DNA from 2 places in the Streptomyces sp. NPDC001927 genome. Region 1 is predicted to be linked to the other one. Evidence: riboswitches for the same ligand, from Rfam matches in the RefSeq annotation. Region 1 holds a riboswitch; the other holds the start of a gene.

Region 1 (3,984 bases):
TACTCGCTGATGCTGGGCCTGCTCGCGCTGCTCGGCTTCATGGCGATCGCCGCCGGGGTCAAGGTCTCCAACGGCCAGCTCGCGATCCCGCAGCTCTTCGAGAACATGTTCCCGGACTGGTTCGCGGGTGTGGCCTTCGCCGCCATCGGCATCGGCGCGCTCGTGCCGGCCGCCATCATGTCGATCGCCGCCGCCAACCTTTTCACCCGCAACATCTACAAGGACTTCCTGAAGCCGGACGCCACGCCGGAGCAGGAGACCAAGGTGTCCAAGCTGGTGTCGCTGCTCGTGAAGGTCGGCGCGCTCGCCTTCGTCCTCACCATGGACAAGACGGTCGCGATCAACTTCCAGCTGCTCGGCGGCATCTGGATCCTGCAGACCCTCCCGGCCCTGGTCGGCGGCCTGTTCACCCGCTGGTTCCACCGCTGGGCGCTGCTCGCCGGCTGGGCCGTCGGCATGGTCTACGGCACGGCGGCGGCGTACGGCGTGGCCAGCCCGACCCAGAAGCACTTCGGCGGCTCGTCCGCCGAGATCCCGGGCATCGGCGAGATCGGCTACATCGGCCTCACCGCCTTCGTGATCAACGTCATCGTCACCGTCGTCCTCACCTTCGTCCTGAAGGCCGTGAAGGCGCCGGAGGGCATCGACGAGACCTCGCCGTCGGACTACACGGCGGACGCGGGCGACAAGGGCGTCTCGACCGAGCTGCCGAAGGTCGGCGCGAGCACGCACTGACGCCGTAGCGACAGCACGACCGGAGGGCCCGGGGTTTCCGAGCGGAAATCCCCGGGCCCTTCGCCGTGCCCCTCGGGCAGACTGCGGCCCATGGACATCACGATCAGGGCGGTACGGCCCGAGGAGTACGAGACGCTCGGCGAACTCACCGCGGGGACCTACCTGGGCGACGGTCTGCTGTTCTTCGGCGCGGAGGACCCCTATCTGCCCGTCCTCGCGGACGTCGCAGGCCGGGCCGCCGAGGCCGAGGTGCTCGTCGCCACCGACGGCGCGGGGCGGATCCTCGGGGGTGTCACCTTCGTGCCGGGCGGCACGCGCTGGGCGGACGTGGCGCAGGCGGGCGAGGCCGAGTTCCGGATGCTCGTGGTCGCCCCCGACGCGCGCGGCCGGGGCACCGGCGAGGCCCTCGTCCGGACGTGCGTGGAGCGCGCCCGGGCGCTGCCCGGATGTACCCGGATCGTGCTGTCGACCGACCCCGCGATGGCCGCCGCACACCGGGTGTACGAGCGGATGGGATTCGTCCGGACCCCGGAACGGGACTGGTCGCCGATACCGGACACAATCCCGCTGCTCACCTACGCCCTGGAGCTGTGACGCGACGCGACACAACATGTGGGGGGTGCCGCGAGCGGCGCCCCCCACATGTATGCTCATCCTCGCTGTCGTCGCAGGGGAATCCGGTGCGAATCCGGAACTGTCCCGCAACGGTGTGCTTTTGACGGCTTCGTCCGTCCGGTCAGTCCGAAGACCTGCCGACAGCACGCCCGGTCCTTCCGTTCCGGGTGACACAGACGTCAGGGCCTCGCGGAGTGGGCCGTGGCGCGGCTCGCCCCTGCCTTCGGGGAGCCGCCGCCCGCCTCCCCCGCCGGCCCCGAGCCGAGCGAGGGAGAGCCCCACGTGACCATCGCGCCCGCCGATCCGGCCGCAGCGATCGAGAGCGACGGCAACGAGAGCGACGGACCCGGGACCGTGCTCCTGCGGACCCTGACCGACCTCACCGCCGACCTCACGGACACCGACCCCGGCAAGGTCGCCGCCGCCGCGCTGCGGGGCCGCAACGCCGGCTCGGACGAGGCGGAGCTGCGCGAGCTGGCCACCGAGGCGGCCGCGGGTCTCATCGCCGAGGACCCGGCCTACTCCCGGCTCGCGGCCCGGCTGCTGACCATCACGATCGCGGACGAGGCGGCCTCCCAGGGCTCGGTCAACTTCTCCGCCTCCGTCGCCGTCGGTCACCACGAGGGCCTGATCGCCGACCGCACCGCCGACTTCGTCACGCTGCACGCCGACCGGCTCGACGCGCTCATCGACGGGCAGGCGGACGACCGCTTCGGCTACTTCGGTCTGCGCACCCTCTACTCCCGCTACCTGCTGCGCCACCCGATCACCCGCAAGGTGATCGAGACCCCGCAGCACTTCATGCTGCGTGTCGCCTGCGGCCTCGCCGAGGACGACTCCGCCCGCGCCCTGGACGAGGTCGCCGCGCTCTACGGGCTGATGAGCCGGCTCGACTACCTGCCCTCCTCCCCCACGCTCTTCAACTCCGGCACCCGCCACCCGCAGATGTCGTCCTGCTACCTCCTCGACTCCCCGCTGGACGAGCTGGACTCCATCTACGACCGGTACCACCAGGTCGCGCGCCTCTCGAAGCACGCGGGCGGCATCGGCCTGTCGTACTCCCGCATCCGCGCCCGCGGTTCGCTGATCCGCGGCACCAACGGGCACTCCAACGGCATCGTGCCGTTCCTGAAGACCCTGGACGCCTCCGTGGCGGCCGTGAACCAGGGCGGCCGGCGCAAGGGCGCGGCCGCGGTCTACCTGGAGACCTGGCACGCGGACATCGAGGAGTTCCTGGAGCTGCGCGACAACACCGGTGAGGACGCCCGGCGTACGCACAACCTGAACCTCGCGCACTGGATCCCGGACGAGTTCATGCGCCGGGTCAACGCGGACGCCGAGTGGTCGCTGTTCTCCCCGGCGGACGTGCCCGAGCTGGTCGACCTGTGGGGCGACGAGTTCGACGCCGCGTACCGCGCCGCCGAGGCGAAGGGCCTGGCCCGCAAGACCATGCCGGCCCGTGACCTGTACGGCCGGATGATGCGGACCCTGGCCCAGACCGGCAACGGCTGGATGACGTTCAAGGACGCCTCGAACCGTACGGCCAACCAGACCGCCGAGCCGGGCCACACGGTCCACTCCTCGAACCTCTGCACGGAGATCCTGGAGGTCACGGACGACGGGGAGACGGCCGTGTGCAACCTCGGCTCCGTCAACCTGGGTGCGTTCGTCGTCGGTTCGGACATCGACTGGGAGCGGCTCGACGAGACCGTCCGTACGGCCGTCACCTTCCTCGACCGGGTCGTGGACATCAACTTCTACCCGACCGAGCAGGCCGGCCGCTCCAACGCCCGCTGGCGCCCGGTGGGCCTGGGCGCGATGGGCCTCCAGGACGTCTTCTTCCAGCTGAAGCTGCCGTTCGACTCCCCCGAGGCGCGGGCGCTCTCCACCCGGATCGCCGAGCGGATCATGCTCGCCGCGTACGAGGCCTCCGCCGACCTCGCCGAGCGCAACGGCCCCGTCCCGGCCTGGGACAAGACCCGTGCCGCGCGCGGTGTCCTGCACCCCGACCACTACGACGTCGAGCTCAACTGGCCCGAGCGCTGGGCCGCGCTGCGCGAGCGGATCGCGACCGTCGGCATGCGCAACAGCCTGCTGCTCGCCATCGCGCCGACGGCGACGATCGCCTCGATCGCGGGCGTGTACGAGTGCATCGAGCCGCAGGTCTCCAACCTGTTCAAGCGCGAGACGCTCTCGGGCGAGTTCCTCCAGGTCAACTCGTACCTGGTGCAGGAGCTCAAGAAGCTCGGCGTGTGGGACGCGCAGACCCGTGAGGCGCTGCGCGAGTCCAACGGCTCGGTGGCCGGCTTCACCTGGGTCCCGGCCGAGGTGCGCGAGCTGTACCGGACGGCGTGGGAGATCCCGCAGCGCGGTCTGATCGACATGGCCGCCGCCCGCACACCGTTCCTGGACCAGTCGCAGTCGCTGAACCTGTTCCTGGAGACGCCGACCATCGGCAAGCTGTCGTCGATGTACGCGTACGCCTGGAAGCAGGGCCTGAAGACGACGTACTACCTGCGCTCCCGCCCGGCGACCCGGATCGCCCGCGCGGCCCAGGCCTCGGCGCCCGCCGCCGCCACCATCCCCGTCCAGCAGGTCGCCGACCCCGACGCCGTCGCCTGCTCCCTTGAGAAC
Region 2 (3,984 bases), on a different contig from region 1:
CGATCGTCTGGAAGAACTCCCAGCCCGCGTGGGCGAGTTCGTCCGTGAGCCGCTCCACGTACCAGGAGCCGCCCGCGGGGTCGATGACCCGGGCGAGGTGCGACTCCTCGACGAGGATGGTCGAGGTGTTGCGGGCGATGCGGCGCGCGAACGCGTCCGGCAGCCCGAGCGCGTGGTCGAAGGGAAGCACGGTGACGGAGTCGGCGCCGCCCACGCCCGCGGCGAGCGTGGCCACGGTGGTGCGGAGCATGTTCACCCACGGGTCGCGCCGGGACATCATCACCGGGGAGGTCACCGCGTGCTGCCGCTGCGCGCCCGCGCCGCTCGCCCCGCTGACCTCGGCCACCCGGGCCCAGAGCCTGCGCGCGGCACGGAGCTTGGCGATGGTGAGGAATTGGTCCGCCGTGGCCGCGTACCGGAACTCCAGCTGGCCGAGGGCCTGTTCGACGGAGAGTCCGGCCTCCGTGAGCTGCCGCAGATAGGCGACGCCGGTCGCGAGGGCGCACCCCAGCTCCTGCGCGGCCGAGCCGCCGGCCTCGTGGTACGGCAGCGCGTCCACGGTCAGCGCCCGCAGGCCCGGGTACTCCTCGACGCAACGCCCGGCGAGGCCGACGGCGGGGGAGAGGTCGTGGGGCCGGCCCGTGCGGGCCTCCAGGCCGAGGGGGTCGGCGCCCAGGTTGCCGCGCGCCGCCTCCGGGGCGACGCCCCGCTCCTCGTACAGTCCGAGCAGCTCGCGCGCGGCCGCCTCCACGTCCTGCCCGGCGTCGAGGACGACCGGCGCGAGGTCGAGGTAGACGCCGTCGAGAGTCCGGCCGAGGCTGCCGAGGGGGATGCCGCCCTCGCCGACGACCAGCCAGAGCGAGGTGACGCCGTTCTCCAGGTCGGCGAGGACCGTCCCGGCGTCCGCGGTGGTGTGCCGCTGGCGCACGTCCCAGCCGCCGACCGTGTTCCCCTCGGGGCGCCCGGACCGTACGAAGGGCGCGAAGCCGGGCAGGCCGGGCTCGGGGGCGGTGTCCTCGGCGGCATAGAGGGGACGGACGCGGAGCGCGTCCTCCAGGGCGGTGGACAGGGCGTCCTCGGCCGCCGGGCCCTCCACGTCCTTGCCCGACTTGCGCAGTACCCCGGCTACCAGGTGCTGCCACTGTTCACGGGACGCGTCGGGGAATTCGGCGGCGAGGGCGAGCCCGTCGTCGGGAAGGACTGTCATGCTCGGATGGTAGGACAGCTCGCTCAGATGACAGCAGTGCACACCGCTGTGACCTTGCCCTCTCCAAGCAGGTCTTGAAGCCGCGGGCGACTCCGCTCTACTAAGGGGTGTCGCAGGTTCACCCGGCCGGGGGTGGATTTACTAGGACGTCCAACTATATAGTCGCGGCGAAGGCCCGCGGTGCAGGGAAGCCGGTGTGATTCCGGCGCGGTCCCGCCACTGTGACCGGGGAGTACGCCGTCGAGCAGCACGCCACTGACGAGTGATGTCGGGAAGGCGGACGGCGCGCGCTGATCCGGGAGTCAGGATACCGGCCGCGGGATGTTCCGTGTTGTCCACGAGGATGGAGCTGACACGCATGGCACCGGTGCGCCCGCACACTCCCCGCGGATCCGGCCGACGGGCACCCGCCCGTCGAGGACCCCGTCGAGCAGGACTCCACCACCCCACGACCGTCAGGACCTGACGGCGCCTCGCCATTCGCGCTCTCGCGCCGTACACCGCCACCACCCCGCCGCACCATCACGCCCCACCGGCGTGCGCGGGTCGTGGCGGCCTCCGGCGCGCCATCCGGATCACCTGACGAGAGCAGGCACTCATGGTCCGCGCACAAGACACCACCCCCGTCCGCGAGTTGACCCACTTCATCGGCGGCAGGCACACCCCGGGAACCTCGGGCGCCTACGGCGACGTGTACGACCCCAACACCGGCCAGGTCCAGGCCCGCGTGCCCCTCGCGAACCGGGCCGAGACCGAGGCCGCCGTTGCCGACGCCGCCCGGGCGCAGCGCGACTGGGCCGCCTGGAACCCGCAGCGCCGCGCCCGGGTCCTCCTGCGCTTCCTCCAGCTCGTCGAGCAGGAGAAGGACGAGCTCGCCCGGCTGCTCTCCTCCGAGCACGGCAAGACCGTCGCCGACGCCCACGGAGACCTCCAACGCGGCCTGGAGGTCGTGGAGTTCGCCGCCGGCATCCCGCACCTCCTCAAGGGCGAGTTCACCGACAATGCCGGCACCGGCATCGACGTCCACTCGCTGCGCTCCCCGCTCGGCGTCGTCGCCGGCATCACGCCGTTCAACTTCCCCGCGATGATCCCGCTCTGGAAGGCCGCCCCCGCCCTGGCCTGCGGAAACGCCTTCATCCTCAAGCCCTCGGAGCGCGACCCCTCCGTACCGCTGCGGCTCGCCGAGCTCTTCCTGGAGGCGGGTCTTCCGGCGGGCGTCCTCAACGTCGTCAACGGCGGCAGGGTAGCCGTCGACACCCTCCTCGACGATCCCCGCGTCGCCGCCCTCGGCTTCGTCGGCTCCACCCCCGTCGCCGCGCACGTCTACGCCACCGCCGCCGCCCACGGCAAGCGCGCCCAGTGCTTCGGCGGCGCCAAGAACCACATGATCGTGATGCCGGACGCCGACCTCGACCAGGCGGTGGACGCCCTCATCGGCGCCGGGTACGGCTCGGCCGGCGAGCGGTGCATGGCCGTCTCGGTCGCCGTCCCCGTCGGCGAGGACACCGCCGACGCCCTCGTCGCCCGGCTGAAGGAGCGCATCGGCACGCTGAAGATCGGCCGGAGCGACGACCCGGACGCCGATTTCGGGCCGCTGGTCGGCCCGGACGCCGTCGACCGGGTCCGGAAGTACATCGGCATCGGGGTCGAGGAGGGAGCCGAACTCGTCGTCGACGGACGCGACTTCGTCCTTCCCGGGCACGAGGGCGGCTTCTTCGCCGGGGCCTCCCTCTTCGACCGGGTCACCCCGGACATGCGCGTGTACCAGGAGGAGATCTTCGGCCCCGTGCTCTGCGTGGTCCGCGCCGCCGATTACGAGGAGGCCCTGCGGCTGCCCAGCGAGCACCTCTACGGCAACGGCGTGGCGATCTTCACACGCGACGGCGACACCGCCCGCGACTTCACCCGGCGCGTCGACACCGGCATGGTCGGCGTCAACGTACCCATCCCGGTGCCGGTGGCGTACCACACCTTCGGCGGCTGGAAGCGGTCCGGCTTCGGCGACCTGAACCAGCACGGACCGGACGCCATCCGCTTCTACACCCGCACCAAGACCGTGACCTCGCGCTGGCCCGCCGGGCTCCGCGAGGGCGCGAGCTTCACGATCCCCACGATGGGCTGAGCGCCCATGACCACGACCCTGCTCACCGAGGACCAGCGGGCCCTGGTCGAGACCACCCTCGACTTCGCCCAGGACCACCTCGCCCCGCACGCCCTGGACTGGGACCGCGACAAGCACTTCCCCGTCGACGTCCTGCGCAAGGCCGCCGGACTCGGACTCGGCGGCGTCTACGTCCGCGAGGAGTCCGGCGGCTCCGGCCTCACCCGCTCCGACGGCGTCCTCGTCTTCGAGACCCTCGCCTCCGGCTGCCCGTCCATCGCGGGCTACCTCTCCATCCACAACATGGTCGCCTGGATGGTCGACCACTACGGCGACGACGCCCAGCGCCGCCGGTGGCTTCCGCGCCTGTGCGCCATGGACGACCTGGCCAGCTACTGCCTGACCGAGCCCGGCGCCGGATCGGACGCCGCCGCGCTCACCACCCGGGCCGTGCGCGACGGCGACCACTGGGTGCTCACCGGCGTCAAGCAGTTCATCTCCGGGGCGGGCGCCTCCCAGCTGTACCTGGTGATGGCCCGCACCGGGGGCGACGGCGCCGACGGCGTCTCCGCGTTCCTCGTCGACAAGGACGACCCCGGGCTCTCCTTCGGGCCCGACGAGCGGAAGATGGGCTGGAACGCCCAGCCCACCCGCCAGGTCGTCCTGGACGCTGTCC

Evidence for each region. A riboswitch is a leader RNA that binds a small molecule or an ion and turns the genes downstream of it on or off. The one in region 1 is predicted to bind cobalamin.
Region 2: linked by a shared signal. The riboswitch ahead of ACWCO8_RS07360 (CoA-acylating methylmalonate-semialdehyde dehydrogenase) and the one ahead of ACWCO8_RS16905 (ribonucleoside-diphosphate reductase subunit alpha) in region 1 are both predicted to bind cobalamin.

Annotation. Positions count from the first base shown of each region.
Region 1 covers NZ_JBSFEN010000005.1:648,850-652,833, reverse strand. The annotation lists gene mctP (monocarboxylate uptake permease MctP) at 1-735, shown strand, start outside; gene ACWCO8_RS16910 (GNAT family N-acetyltransferase) at 826-1,329, shown strand; cobalamin riboswitch at 1,382-1,506, shown strand; gene ACWCO8_RS16905 (ribonucleoside-diphosphate reductase subunit alpha) at 1,633-3,984, shown strand, end outside.
Region 2 covers NZ_JBSFEN010000002.1:648,678-652,661, reverse strand. The annotation lists gene ACWCO8_RS07365 (methylmalonyl-CoA mutase family protein) at 1-1,207, opposite strand, end outside; cobalamin riboswitch at 1,369-1,540, shown strand; gene ACWCO8_RS07360 (CoA-acylating methylmalonate-semialdehyde dehydrogenase) at 1,806-3,329, shown strand; gene ACWCO8_RS07355 (acyl-CoA dehydrogenase family protein) at 3,336-3,984, shown strand, end outside.